Flammeovirga yaeyamensis: one gene and its partner. The protein of the gene in region 1 interacts with the protein of each later gene in a pairwise test. Links are inferred from orthologs where the notes say so. Each region holds a gene or a part of one and is shown in the gene's direction. Other genes may lie near its edges.

Region 1 (7,625 bases):
TACCTTCTACTTCTTGGATAATCCAATCGTAACCTTTTTTTTCTAGCTCAAGAGCTAATTCTTTAGTACCAGATTTTACAATCTTACCTTTGTAAAGAACGTGAACAAAATCAGGAACGATGTAATCCAACAATCTTTGGTAGTGAGTTACTACAACAAATGATCTTTTACCATCTCTAAGAGTGTTTACACCATTAGCCACGATACGTAAAGCGTCGATATCAAGACCTGAATCTGTTTCATCAAGAATAGCTAATTTCGGATCCAACATTGCCATGTGGAAGATCTCGTTTCTTTTCTTTTCACCACCAGAGAAACCTTCGTTAAGAGAACGGTTCATTAAAGACTTATCGATAGATACAATCTTCATTTTCTCTTTCATCTCTTTCATGAAGTTGGCAGCATTGTAAGGCTCTTCACCTCTAGCTTTTCTTACCTCGTTTACTGCAGTTCTCAAGAAGTTAGTATTACTAACACCTGGAATTTCAACTGGGTATTGGAAAGCAAGGAATAAACCTTTTTGTGCTCTTTCTTCAGGTGACATTTCTAACAAGTCTTCTCCGTCGAAATCAACATCGCCACCTTCTACTTCATAATCTTCTCTACCTGCTAATACAGAAGCTAAAGTACTTTTACCAGAACCGTTTGGTCCCATGATCGCGTGAACTTCGCCTTCCTTTATCTCAAGGTTGATCCCTTTAAGTATATCTTTGTCTTCAATTGAAGCTTTTAGATCGTTGATCTTCAGCATTTTTCTTTATGATTAATTGTTAGAAATTCGTATTAAAAAATCTTAGTAACTCGACAATCGAACTTGTATCAAAAGATACTATGACTACGGTCGGCAAAGTTATTTAGAATTTTTTTAAATAGGAACTATTTTATGAACTAATAGTTTAAATTTTTCCACTTTTTTTTATAAAAAAAGGCCTTGTCATTGACAACACCTTTAGTTCAGTAAATATGAAAATGAAAAAAGATAACTCTAATTTGAGGTAAAGTCACTTGATAAAATGATTTTTTTATACAAGTTTTGAACTTTACATCGTAAAATTAATGATAATATTTTTAAAAAAGAGACTTTCATCATCTTTTTATGAAAATTTATCTCAATTAAATCATCAAAATATAGAAATATGCTAGAGATTGGACAATCTTATCAAGTCAACTTTAAGTTTACTCAAGAAGAAGTAAACGCATTCGCTCAACTTACAGGAGATACGAATCCAATTCATATAGATGAAGAATTTGCGGCTCAAACACCCTTTAAAAAGCCTATCATTCATGGCTTTTTATCTGCATCAATTTTCTCTAGAGTATTAGGTACAGAATTCCCAGGTAATGGATCTGTATATCTATCTCAAACAATGGATTTCTTAAGACCAATGTTTGTAGAAGAAACGTATTCAGCAGAATTTGAAATCAGTGAAATTGATTCAAGAAGAAAAACGGCAGTTATCACTACAGTAATCAAGTCTGAAGCGAATAAAGTAACCGTAAAAGGTTCTGCGAAAATTATGCATAAAACTTTAATTGATTAACTACATTTGTTAAATTGTTCATTTGACAATGTAAATTGATAATTAGATTTTTATGCCTAAAAAGAACTTTTCTCAATCCAATTTCTTTTTAATATTTTCCTATAAAGGATATTTAATAAGAAGACTCGCTGTTGATTTAATTTGGATTGCAATACCAACAACAATTCTATGTACTATACATGAATTAGGACATGTGAACATAGAATCAAATTTTACACTACCTGGTTTAATGGGTGCTATTCTAGGTATACTATTAGTATTCCGAAATAATACTGCTTATGATAGATGGTGGGAAGCGAGAAAAGTTCTTGGTGGATTAGTCAACACTTCAAGAAACTATGCCTTACAAATCAATCAGTTATTACCTGACAGTAAGGAAAAGACAGAAATATTGAACTTAATAGCTGCATTTCCCTATGTTTTAAAAGAACATTTAAGAAGTGGAGTTATTTATATAGAAATTGAGTTTGTTGGAGAAGAAATCTCTAATGAATTAAAGAAGTGGGAACATGTACCTAATGGTATTAATCAATTAATTATTAAACGATTAAAAACCGTTTATGAAAGAGGCGAAATCACAGATTTTCAATATTTAAAATTAATAGAGAATTCTGATGAGTTAATTGACATTATGGGTAAGTGCGAGCGTATCCATAAAACGCCAATGCCACAATCGCATAATTATTTATTAAAAGCATATATCTACATTTATGCGATTATTATGCCTTTAGGTTTAATTGAGAATTTAGAATGGTGGACCATACCTGCTGTTATCATCATTTATTATGTGGCGATGAGTATTGTTACCATTTCTGAAGAAATTGAAGATCCTTTTGGCAAAGATCCTAACGATCTCCCAGTAGATAATATAGCTAACAACATTTACAAAAACATCCAAGAAATTATCAACAAATAATGACAAAGATATATCACCTATCCACTTGTTCTACTTGTAAAAGAATTATTGAAGAAATCGGTAAAGATAAATTTGATGAGTTTCAAGATATCAAAACAGAAGCTATTACTTCAGACCAACTAGATGCAATGAAAGCATTGAGTGGTAGTTACGAATCTTTATTTAGCAGAAGATCACGTCAATTTAGACCAATGGGCTTGCATGAAAAAGAATTATCTGAGGAGGATTATAAATCGTTAATACTTCAGGAGTACTCTTTTTTAAAAAGACCTGTTATTATTGCAGATAATCAAATTTTTGTAGGGAATAGTAAAAAAGAAGTCGAAAAAGCGAAGGCTTCATTATAATACATATATGGGAAGGATTTTAGCCATAGATTACGGAACAAAAAGAACAGGGTTTGCCGTTACTGATCCATTAAAAATTATTGCTTCGTCTTTAGAAACAGTACAAACAAATGTGATTATGAAGTTCATCAAAGAATATGTTCAGAAAGAAGATGTAGAACACTTCGTTATTGGACTTCCAAAGGGTTTAGATGGAAAAGCAACAGACAACACAAAGCCTACTCAAAATTTTGGAAAGAAGTTAGCGGCTGAATTCCCCAATATTCCGATTACTTATATCGATGAACGTTTTACTTCTAAAATGGCTGAACAGTCTATGATTAGCGGTGGAATGAAGAAAAAAGATAGAAAAGTAAAAGGAAATGTGGATAAGATAAGTGCTGCTATTATCTTGCAATCCTTTTTAGATCAAAATAGTTTTTAATCCATTAAAATATATATAAATGATTTATCCAGTAGTCGCATACGGAGATCCAATTCTTAAAAGAGTTGCCAAAGATTATTCTAAGGAAGAATTAGAAAACATAGGGGAACTAATTGATAGTATGTTCGAAACTATGGGTGGTGCCTCTGGCGTTGGACTTGCAGGCCCTCAGATAGGTATTGGCAAAAGAATTTTCGTTATCGATTCTAATTTAATGATTGATGAGGAAAGTGAAGAGAAAGGATATAAAGGTGCTTTCATTAATGCTGAGATTATCGAGGAATTTGGAGAGGATGTAAGTTTCGACGAAGGCTGTTTAAGTATTCCTGGTGTAAATGGTGATGTTATTCGTCCAGAAGGAATTATCATTAAATACTTAGACGATGAACTTAACGAAAGAGAAGAAGAGTTTACAGGGATGACGGCTCGTGTAATTCAACACGAATACGATCACATCGAAGGTATTTTATTTACAGATCACCTTTCTCCTATCAAAAAGAGATTAATCAAAGGAAAGCTAAATAATATCACTAAAGGCAAAGTAGCCCATGGTTATAGAATGAGGTTTCCAAAAAAATAATTAAATTTAAGCTCCTAAGATTTAGGAGCTTTTTTTTATAATAATTATTTTAAATGAGATTTTTTTTACTGCTTATCGTCCCTGTTTTATTCTTTGGTTGTAAAGAAGAAGAAGTAAGTTGGAACACACCAACTTCTCTTGATAGTTATTTTATGGATGAACTAAATAAATACAGAGAATCTAAAGATTTGACTACTTTTGAATTTAACGCTGCATACTTTGAAGAAGCGAAAAGATTCGCTGCTAACTTAGCAGACAATCCGATGAATAGGGAGCAACTGACTAAAGAAGAAGAAGAAAACGGATACCACAAAAAAAGAATTCAAAGTGTCACAGGAAGTAGTGACCTAAGAGGTTGTACAGCCTATGCCGCTTATAATATTCTTGATCCTATCCCTGATATCGTCAATATTATGGCTTCGAGATGTAGAAATACACTTGAAAATAGAAATTCAAACACATTTGGTGGTGCAGTATTTCAGAATGCCGCTACAGGTGATTATTTTTACGTTGTTTTTACAGGTAGATTAGATAATTAATTATATATGTCACACCATCAAGAAAACTTTAAGGTTGCTATCGTTCAATTTAATCCTGAGTGGATGAATCCTACAGCTAATCTTGCTACTTTAGAAGAGAAGTTATGGACCATTGAGGAAAATGTTGATTTGGTGGTGCTACCAGAATTATTTACTACTGGCTTCCATAATGAAGCTGCTGAAAAAGCAGAGCCCATCGGTCTTACAACGAGTAAGTGGATGTTACAGCAATCAAAAAGAATGGGTGCCGCAATATTGGGTAGCTATCCTGTTCGACAAGATCGCAAAGTGTACAACCGTTTGATCTTTGCTAGACCTAATGGTCATATATCACATTATGACAAGCGACACTTGTTTAGAATGGCTTCAGAACATATGGCTTTTGAACCAGGTAATTTCCAGGTTATTGAAGAATGGAAAGGCTGGAGAATAAACCCCATCATCTGTTACGATTTACGCTTCCCATTATGGTGTAGAAACACTAATAATGATTATGACATTCTTGTATGTGTAGCCAATTGGCCAGCACCAAGGATTGATGCTTTCAATACTTTACTGAAAGCTAGAGCAATTGAGAATCTAAGTTACTCAGTTGGTGTAAATAGAATTGGACAAGACCCTAACCAAGTAAATTACAATGGTCAGTCTGCTGTTTATTCAGCAAAAGGTAAAGCACTTAATGAGTTAAATGAGAATGATGAAATAAAAATAGTTACTCTTAACTATAAAGAACTTCATAATCTAAGAGAGAAGTTTCCAACTCATCTAGATGCAGATCATTTCACTTTACAACTATAATATTTTTTGGATACACTTCTTTTCCATATTTTTTTAGGTATCTCTGGTATTCTACTAATGAGATATGGTGCCTTATTACTAACAAAAGGTGCTACAGCACTAAGTGGAAAATCTAATTTTTCTGGGGTACATATTGGTCTAACAGTAGTAGCATTAGGTACTTCAATTCCTGAAATTTGTGTTTCTACCATATCCGTCTACAAAGATGCGGAAGCCTTGGCTTTTGGTACTATTATAGGTAGCAACACCTTTAATATTGTATTCGGTTTAGGAATTTCGGCTCTAATCATAAGAGTTAGAGTGTTATCAAAAAATATCTGGAGAGATACCCTTTTTGCCTTAGGAAGTGGTTGTCTCTTATTTTTTCTACTGAATAAGAAACTCTTTTTTAACGCCGAAGATAACTTCCTCACTCCTTTTGATGCATTTTATTTGATTGGGTATTTAATCACTTATTATATTATCATATTCGCGAGTAGTAAGAATAAAAAAGAAATCTATTTAATTAAAAAAATACCTCAAGGGTTATTACATCATCATAGTATAGCCCGTGATATTATTGTAGGCTTACTTATTATTGGAGGGGGTGCTTATATTTCTGTGATTGAAGCACTACTACTAAGTGAATACTCTAATTTAAGTGCTCGATTCATTGGGGTAAGTATCATGGCAATTTGTACCTCTTTACCTGAGATTATCACTACTATTTCGGTAATGAGAAGAAAAAGACAAGATATTGCCTTCGGTAACATTATGGGTTCATACATCATCAATTACCTTCTTGCCTCTTCTATATTAACAATAAAGGGTCCAATCCATTACGATTACACCCTTAATTATGACTTAACTTTTTCTATCCTAGCTTGTCTATTATGTGCTATGCTAAGTCTCTCAAGTAGATATTTAAAATTGACGAAGATGACTTCTTTCTTTTTACTATCACTTGGTATTTTATATTATGTCACCACTTATTTAAGAGGATAATTATTTTCTTTTCCTTCTTCTCTTCTTCTTAGAAGAATTACTATTATTTGATTTTGCAGTTGAAGTTGCACCTTGTGTTAGTACATTTCCTGCTGGGATTTTTACATTCTTAAAAGCATCTGGATATTTTTGTTTTAATGGACGAACGTTAAATCTCCCTTTACAAAGTGTATTAATGGTATTGATCACCACCTCATCTTCGATTTGGTCATTTACTTGCATAGAATAGAATGATTTCATCAACTTAATGATTTTCACCATTGCTTCTTCTATTTTATCCTCGCCTTCTTGTTCTAATGCACTCTCCACCATCTTTTGCAAGTTTTTACCGAAGTGTTTAAACCTGATGTTGGTTTGAGAATATGCCACTTTACGTGGTTTCTTATGCATTTGGTTTTCTGTTGGCAATGGATAAGGTGCGTCTATATCCAAATTAAATTCAGACATAACTGTCAGGTGATCCCATACACGCTGTTGGCTATCGCTTAATTGCTTTTGAATTGGATGTAATTGTTTCATCAAAGCAATTAAAGTATAAGCATATTGAGTTCTTAAAGCTTTGTCATCCAATGAAGAAATATACTTTACTAGTTTCTCTACATTTCTTCCATACTCTTTAAGAACAATATCAGATCGTCCTGTGTTATAGCTAAATTCTTCTTGCATAATATTTTTATATGAGTAGCCTCCTTTGAATTAGGAGGCTACTTATTGTTTTACTCTACTGTTACTGATTTTGCCAAGTTACGTGGCTGATCAACATTACATCCTCTCATCACTGCAATATGATAAGACAATAACTGTAATGGAATACATGAAATCATTGGCATGAGTACCTCATGAGTATCTGGTACTTCAATGACATGATCCACCATACCTGGAATTAAGGCATCTCCTTCTGTAACTACGGCAATCACTCGTCCACTTCTTGCTTTCACTTCTTGAAGGTTGGACACTACTTTGTCATAAGAACTATCACGAGTAGCAATAACTACTACTGGCATTTCTTCATCGATAAGTGCAATAGGACCGTGTTTCATTTCAGCTGCAGGATAGCCTTCAGCATGAATATAAGAAATTTCTTTTAATTTTAAGGCACCTTCTAATGCTACAGGGAAATTAAAGCCTCGCCCTAGATACAAGAAGTTCTTTGCATCCTTGTACAAGGCAGACATTTCTCTTACAGCATCATTTGTTTTAAGCACTTTTTCAATTTTAGATGGAATGTTTTCTAATTCCACCAATAAATCGTGTAATTGTGCTTCAGTTAAAGTTCCTTTTTCTTTAGCTAACATTAAAGCCATTGTTGTTAGAACTGTTAACTGTGCTGTAAATGCTTTTGTACTTGCTACACCAATTTCTGGTCCAGCGTGAGTATAAGCACCTTCGTGTGAGTTTCTTGCAATTGAAGAACCTACTACATTACAAACTCCAAGAACAACTGCACCTTTGGATTCTGCTAAACTCATTGCAGCCAAAGTATCCGCTGTTTCACC
Region 2 (7,772 bases), 1.6 Mb from region 1 along the record:
TGATGTGATTTCTGATGCAGATGCTTTGCAAATAAAAAGAGAAATTGAACATCCTGAAGCTAATATGGATATCATGCGATTGGATGTTCCTCCTAAAATTGCAGTATATTCTCCTCCATCAAAAATGCCTTGGGATGATGCGGTAACTTTAGTACTTACCTACGCAGAAATTCCTTACGATGTCATTTTTGATGATGAAGTAATTGCGGATCTTCTTCCGAAATACGATTGGCTGCATTTACACCATGAGGATTTTACTGGTCAATACGGCAAGTTTTTTAGAGCCTATGGTCGTCAGAAATGGTACATTGATAACCAAAAGAAATTCGAAGCTTCTGCCCAAAAGCACGGGTTTAGTAAAGTTTCTCAATTGAAATTGGGGGTAGCTAAAAAAATTAGAGATTTCTGTGCGGGTGGAGGATTCTTGTTTGCCATGTGTTCAGCTACGGATACTTACGACATCGCTTTATCTGCTGAAGGAGTAGATATTTGTGATTTCATGTATGATGGTGACCCTGCCGATCCAGCTGCTCAATCCAAACTTGATTATTCTAAAACATTCGCCTTTAAGGATTTCAAATTGTATATGGATCCTTACAAATACGAATATTCAAATATTGATAATCAGTACTACGAAAGAGGTTTAACAGAAGGAAATGATTTCTTCAAACTCTTCTCTTTCTCTGCAAAATGGGACCCTATTCCTACGATGCTTTCACAAAATCATCAGCAAAATATTAAAGGTTTTATGGGACAAACAACGGCCTTTAAAAAGCATTTAGTAAAGTCAGATGTGATTGTGATGGGCGAAACAGCAGAAGCGAATGAAGTACGATACATCCACGGAACATACGGTAAAGGTACTTGGACGTTTTATGGTGGTCACGATCCAGAAGATTATCAGCATTTAGTAGGTGAAGAACCCACCGATTTAAACCTTCATCCCAACTCTCCGGGTTACCGTTTGATATTGAATAATATCTTATTCCCTGCCGCAAAGAAAAAGAAACAAAAAACTTGATGCTCGATTTTATTCAAGAATACTTTTTTGAACTACTTTACGCTGCATTTCTACTTCCTCAGTTAATATTATGGTGCATTATTGTCCCTTCTCAGTGGAAAGTAGAACGTCATCATCCAACATCAAATAATGAGGGCGTAAGTGTAATTGTAGCCGCAAGAAACGAGGAACATCACTTACCCACACTCTTGGATCATTTAGTAAATCAAGAGTATCCAGAATTTGAAATCATCATTATAAATGATCGTAGTTCTGACCAATCTTCTAGGATAATTAGGGAATATCAACAAAAACATAACATTATAAAGGAAATAGTAATTGATGATAATTTTGGAGCAATCAGCCCTAAAAAATTTGCTTTAAGTAAAGGTATTCCTCAAGCGAAATACAATCAATTATTATTTACAGATGCCGATTGTGTACCTGCTTCTAATCAATGGATAAAATTAATGACGGCTAGGTTATCGACTCATCCACTTACTTTAGGCATTGGGTGGTACCTACCTAAACATGGACGTTTAGTAGAAAAATTTACACAGTTTGAAACCTTAATCACTGCCTTACAATATGTCTCATTTAGTCGAATAGGCATCAATTACATGGGGGTGGGTAGAAATATTGCCTATACAAAAGCACTTTATACATCAGGAAATGGGTTTGAAAGTCATAAAAATGTGTTGAGTGGTGATGATGACTTATTTATCAATCAAGTGGCAAACAAAGACAATACGGCAACAATCATTCACCCAGATAGTCTGACATATAGTCAGCCACCGTCCACTTGGAAAAAATGGTATTTTCAAAAATTAAGGCATTTAAGTGCCGGACATCACTATAAATTATCAAATAAATTGCTTTTAGGTGCCTTAAGTACTTCGCACCTATCAGTATATTTTATATATTTACTATTACTACCACTAAATGTGGCAAATTTATTGTATTTATCCCTTTTGTTGATAATTCGATTAGTTGCCATCACGATCTGTACTAGAAAATTCACGAGAATGACGAATACAAAGTTTAGTTGGTGGTTTATTCCTATTATGGACTTCATGCTTATTGCATATCAAATTATAATTGGAGCATCCTCAGTGATCTCGAAACGTAACACATGGATTTAGAGAGACAGTTTTCCCAAAAAGCACTAGAAGACTTTGAATTAATAGATCAAGCTATTGCCGGAGATGAACAGGCATATGCGAAGTTGATGGGCCGTTACCGTAAATCAGTATATCATACAATACTGAAAATGGTAAGGAATGTCGATGATGCCGAAGATTTAACTATCGAAGCCTTTGCTAAAGCATTCAAAAACCTATCAAAGTTTAAAAAGGATTATACGTTCAGTACATGGCTCTTCAGAATTGGGTCGAATAATGCTATTGACTTTATCCGTAAAAAGAAATTAGAAACATATTCTATTGACGCCGAAGTGACCAACAAAGACGGTGATACAATGAGTATGAACATTCAGGATTCAGGCCTAACACCTCATGAAGAAGCAATCAAGAAACAAAAAATTCAGATTGTACATGAGTTTGTAAGCTTGCTACCTCCTAAATACCAAAGATTAGTAAAGCTTAGATATTTTGAGGAAAAATCTTATGACGAGATTGCCGCAGAACTAGAAGCACCTCTAGGTACGATTAAAGCACAATTACACAGAGCCCGAGAGTTACTGTATGATTTAGCTAAGAATAGTAAAAACGTACTATAAGGGATACATCAAATAGTCTAATCAAAACAGCATCAATCTCATTTAAAGGAAATTGATGCTGTTTTATTTATAACACGGTGTGTTATTTTTGTATAAATCGAATAGAATAATCATTTATTAAAAAATGATTTTTTACTTTTACATCGTAATCAAAAAACTAAGTAAAAACGTGTTGGAACGATTTCTTACTTATGTGATGCGATGATTTAAAAACAAACGAATCAACACTATTTATTTCAACATATGAAACTAGCAGTAGTAGGAGCAACAGGACTTGTGGGAGAACAAATCCTAAACGTTATCAAAGAAAGAGGTTTCCACTTCGATGAGTTATTATTAGTAGCATCAGCAAGATCTGCAGGTAAGAAATTCACTTACGATGGAAAAGAATACACTGTAGTTACAGCTGAAGACGCTATCGCTCAGAAGCCGGATATCGCTATTTTCTCTGCTGGAGGTGGTACATCTTTAGAGTACGCTCCAAAATTTGCTGAAGCAGGTGCTACAGTAATCGACAACTCTTCTGCATGGAGAATGGATCCATCGAAGAAATTGATCGTACCTGAAGTAAATGCAAAGTCTTTAACTAAAGAAGATAAAATTATTGCAAACCCGAACTGTTCTACAATCCAAATGATTGTGGCTATCGGACCTTTGCACGAAAAATATAAAATCAAACGTGTTGTAGTTTCTACTTACCAATCAGTAACTGGTTCTGGTAAAGCTGCAGTAGATCAATTGTTCGCTGAAAGAGCTGTTTCTGCAGGTCAAGAGCAAGAAGTAAACAAAGTTTACCCTCATACAATTGACTTAAACGTTCTTCCTCACATCGATGTATTCCAAGACAATGGTTACACTAAAGAGGAAATGAAGATGATCAATGAAACTAAGAAAATCTTAGAGGACGATTCTGTAAAAGTTACTGCTACTACAGTTCGTATCCCTACAGTTGGTGGTCACTCTGAATCTGTAAACATTGAGTTCGAAAACGAATTCGACGAAGCTGAATTACGTCAGATCCTTGCTGATGCTCCTGGCATCATCATCCAAGACGATCCAGCAAACAACGTTTACCCTATGCCGTTGACATCTCACAACAGAGACGAAACTTTCGTAGGTCGTATTAGAAGAGACGAAACTCAAGAGAAAACAGTGAACATGTGGATCGTTGCAGATAACTTAAGAAAAGGTGCAGCAACTAACACAGTTCAAATTGCTGAATATCTTGTATCTGCAGGACTGGTTTAAGTTTAGGTAGAAGTTAGGAGTTAGGAGTTAGGAACTAATAACTAAGTTTTGGAATTAATAGATTTAATGGAAGCTGAGTACACTTTAATGTGCACTCAGCTTTTTTTAATGGTTAAATATATTCACCCTCATTTCATATTTGATATTTGTATTCAAACCTTCAACATAGTTGCCTGCAACATCAATCCATTTTTCTGATTCTGTTAATTCTGATAACTCAACATCAAACCTTTTTTCAATTTCTCTTATTTTTGGATGTAGAAGCGGTTTAAAATTGTGTATAGCATTTGTTCCTATTACAACTAAAATAAGAGTATTATTCATCCCCAAATCTTCAAGATCAAAAGGTTTATATATTGTACGTATCCAGTATTCATCTACAATAGCTTGATTTGGATAAACCAAACTTTCCCCATTATCAATAGAATAAGAGTTAATTAATTCCTTCTCAGATAAGGGGTTAAAATAATCCAGATCAAAGTTACCTAGTTGATAATCAGCAACAGCATAAGAAGACGTATTTGTAGAAGGTGCTGTATAATACCTTGTAAAATAGTAGTTTATATTTCCCTTATTTATTAAAACCTTAGGAAATTCAAATTCGCCGTTCAGTTCGACAGTATGTATTACTAATAACTCTGCAGAAGCATTATTCAAATTTAATCTTGCAAATCCTTTATAAGTGTTTCTCAAATCAATTGGTCTTGTATTAATTGCAGCTTTAGTGGACTTTAAATCATCCACTGAAAAAACTTTCTCATTTTCATCAAAAAAATACAATGGTAAATAGGCTTTGATATTATATGTTGAATGATAAATTAATAAATGTGCACTGTAATCTCCTTCTAAGTTACCTGTTATCGTTACATCCATAGTATTAGTACTCTCATCTTCTGACTCCTTTATTTGAATAGAACGGCTTTTTGTTTCTAAATACACTGTACAACCAATTGGAAAAGTATATTTTCTTTCTAGAATATGATCTTCATCTGAAGTGCTCCTATTTTGTAAGTTCACTTCTTTATATACTAAATGTGATATTAACTCATCAGTATAATCCCAAGTTTGAAGAACCAAAGAAACTCTATACACGTCTTCATTTTTATATTTTGATGAAATCTCAACGGGAACAGTTACGGGTGATAAATCATCATATTCATACAAATCTGATATTATCGAAGAGTCTTTATCTACAAAATAAAAATAAGCAGTACCCTGAATAAACTCATGCTCAGAATAAACAGGAGGTAATTCATCTATATGTTGATAATAAGTAAAAGTACCTAATTCCTCACTGGACCGATCGAATAGTTGACATCCTCCAAGTAAAATAGACAATAATAAAAATTTAAAGTATTTCATATTAGATTAATTGATTAAAGTATTCATCAATTAATCTAATCCTGTAAAAAAAGAAAAACACTTAAAGGGGTTGACGTAGTTAAGAAGTAGTATCAAATATGAAATAAAACTTTGAAGTAATAACTCAAGATTCATATTATGAAGGTCTACCATAAAAGGATTAGTTTATTTAACACCCTTTTTTTCAATCACTTGATCAATCTTATTAGTTTTGAAGTTCGGACTTGATTGTGTGTGAGTCCACTTTGTATTTGAGAGGATAAAAATAAATTAATTTGGAACAGACAATTACTAAAAAAGGAAATCCACTAGCATTACTTCCATTGCTAACATTCTTGGTGAGTTACTTAGCAGTCTCACTTATTACTAACGACTTTTACAAAATGCCTGCAACCGTTTCTTTCTTGTTGGCATCTATTGTTGCCTTAGCGATGAATCCTAAAGCAACTTTAAAGGAAAAAATCTCTACCTATACACAAGGAATGGGACACTCAGACATTATGCTGATGTGTATTATTTTCTTGTTAGCAGGAGCTTTTAGTGTTGTTAGTGAATCTATGGGTGCCATTGACTCTACAGTAAATATGGCCCTCAATTACCTTCCTAGTCATTTACTGATTACAGGGATATTTATTATCGCTTGTTTCATTTCTATTTCTATAGGTACTTCTGTAGGTACGATTGGAGCTATTGCTCCCATTGCTGTTGGTATTGCCGAGAAAACAGGAATGCCTGTAGGTATTGGCTTAGGAGCTGTTGTAGGCGGAGCCATGTTTGGTGATAACTTATCGATGATTTCTGATACAACTATCGCAGCAGCACGAACGCAGGGTGTAGAAATGAAAGATAAGTTCAAGGCCAATATCAAAATTGCTTTGCCTGCAGCTATCATAACAATACTAATTTATATAGTAACTACCAGTAATATTCAACTTAACTTGGCTCAAAATTATGATTTCAGTTTCATAAAAGTGATCCCTTATTTGGTTGTTCTTATTGGTGCTTTATCAGGAATGAACGTAATGGTCGTTCTACTACTCGGCACCTTGCTTTCTGGTATCATCGGTATATCTACCGAATCATTTGATATCTGGGGAATGATTGCCGCTACCTCTCAAGGCTTTATGAGAATGTCGGAGATTATCATTCTTTGTTTAATGATTGGTGGTGTTGTAGCCATCACTCATAAAAATGGTGGAATTAATTATATCATTTATGCTATAACTTCACGTATAAAATCAACTAAAGGTGGCGAAATTGGAATTGCCATCTTGATTATGTTTATCGATGTGTGTACTGCAAATAATACTATTGCCATTATTATTGGAGGTCCCATCGCCAAAGAAATTTCAGATAAATTCAATATTGATCCGAAAAGATCGGCGAGTATATTAGATACCTTCTCTTGTTTTACACAAGGTATTATTCCTTATGGTGCTCAGATTCTTGCCGCAGTTACTGTTACCACAATAATCACCCCATTAGATATTATTCAATACCTATATTATCCTTTCATTTTAGGTGTTTGTGCATTGGCTTATATCTTTTTGATGAAGAGAAAATAATCGAATCATATAACCTAAAGAGGGTGTCTAATTTATCCACTTTTCCTCATATCATAAGCCCCGAATTTAAATCCGGGGCTTATGATATGAGGTTTTATTGAATTATGGGACATCCTCTTTTTTTACACTACCCCATTCACAAATTCAACTAAATCTTCCCCTTTTTGTAAGCCTAGTTTCTTCCTCAAACGATATCGAGAAGTGTTCGCACTTTCTGGCGATATCCCCAATAGTCTAGACATTTCTTTACCAGTAAAGTTCAGCTTCACTAGAGCACATATTTTCAAATCGTAGGTACTTAAGTTTGGATATTTATCTTTTAGATTCTCAAAGAAGTCTTTATTGGCAGAGGTAAATCGATGTTCAAACTCCAGCCAACTCGTATCTTGATTGACTTTGATGGAATTGAGTACAGATCTCAACTCTTTACTTCCCTCCTTCTTTTGAAGTTCTTTCAGTTTATCTTTTACAGTAGCCAACACCTCATCTTTAGCAATAATTTGAAGTGTCGATTGCGTCAATTCTTTATTCTTGATAGCTAATATTTGATCGTTTTTCTCCTTTTCCAAATGCTGTTTCTCCACCATCATTCGACGCTCATTTTTATAATTTTTCTTCATCAGTCGAATTCTCGTAAATACCAACCAAGTGATAAAAACGAATACTAAAGTGAGGATACCAATCGACAACCATAAGATTTGCTTCTCTTGTGTAACATTCTGAATCTTCTGCTGAGTAATGATTTTTTGTTGTTCTTGTTCCTTCTTTTTGTAGACATCATTAATCTCTAACAAAAATCGGTTATTCTCACTCTTGCTACTATATAACCATTGATCTAATGTATAAGCCGCATTTAAAT

Evidence for each region.
Region 2: the proteins of def (region 1) and KMW28_RS03090 interact in binary tests that used the Escherichia coli proteins (3 or more experiments, as listed by UniProt). The link is inferred for Flammeovirga yaeyamensis from one-to-one orthologs.

Annotation. Positions count from the first base shown.
Region 1 is NZ_CP076132.1:2,378,426-2,386,050, reverse strand. The notes cover bases 2,233-5,027. They hold def (peptide deformylase), read left to right. Parts: upstream 2,233-3,247; coding sequence 3,248-3,808; downstream 3,809-5,027. Other genes in these bases: KMW28_RS09280 (amidohydrolase), read left to right, coding at 4,354-5,027; KMW28_RS09285 (hypothetical protein), read left to right, coding at 3,862-4,347; ruvX (Holliday junction resolvase RuvX), read left to right, coding at 2,812-3,228; KMW28_RS09300 (arsenate reductase family protein), read left to right, coding at 2,457-2,804; KMW28_RS09305 (bestrophin family protein), read left to right, coding at 2,233-2,457. Outside these bases: Fe-S cluster assembly ATPase SufC, read right to left, coding at 1-751; KMW28_RS09310 (MaoC family dehydratase), read left to right, coding at 1,137-1,541; more of KMW28_RS09305, read left to right, coding at 1,594-2,232; more of KMW28_RS09280, read left to right, coding at 5,028-5,145; KMW28_RS09275 (sodium:calcium antiporter), read left to right, coding at 5,152-6,129; KMW28_RS09270 (DUF4290 domain-containing protein), read right to left, coding at 6,130-6,795; glmS (glutamine--fructose-6-phosphate transaminase (isomerizing)), read right to left, coding at 6,846-7,625. UniProt on the Escherichia coli protein: Removes the formyl group from the N-terminal Met of newly synthesized proteins. Requires at least a dipeptide for an efficient rate of reaction. N-terminal L-methionine is a prerequisite for activity but the enzyme has broad specificity at other positions.
Region 2 is NZ_CP076132.1:794,201-801,972, reverse strand. What follows is about bases 2,042-4,983. They hold KMW28_RS03090 (aspartate-semialdehyde dehydrogenase), read left to right. Parts: upstream 2,042-2,981; coding sequence 2,982-3,986; downstream 3,987-4,983. Other genes in these bases: KMW28_RS03085 (hypothetical protein), read right to left, coding at 4,092-4,983; KMW28_RS03095 (sigma-70 family RNA polymerase sigma factor), read left to right, coding at 2,133-2,738; KMW28_RS03100 (glycosyltransferase), read left to right, coding at 2,042-2,142. In the rest of the region: KMW28_RS03105 (asparagine synthetase B), read left to right, coding at 1-1,021; more of KMW28_RS03100, read left to right, coding at 1,021-2,041; more of KMW28_RS03085, read right to left, coding at 4,984-5,348; KMW28_RS03080 (Na+/H+ antiporter NhaC family protein), read left to right, coding at 5,624-6,913; KMW28_RS03075 (tetratricopeptide repeat protein), read right to left, coding at 7,036-7,772.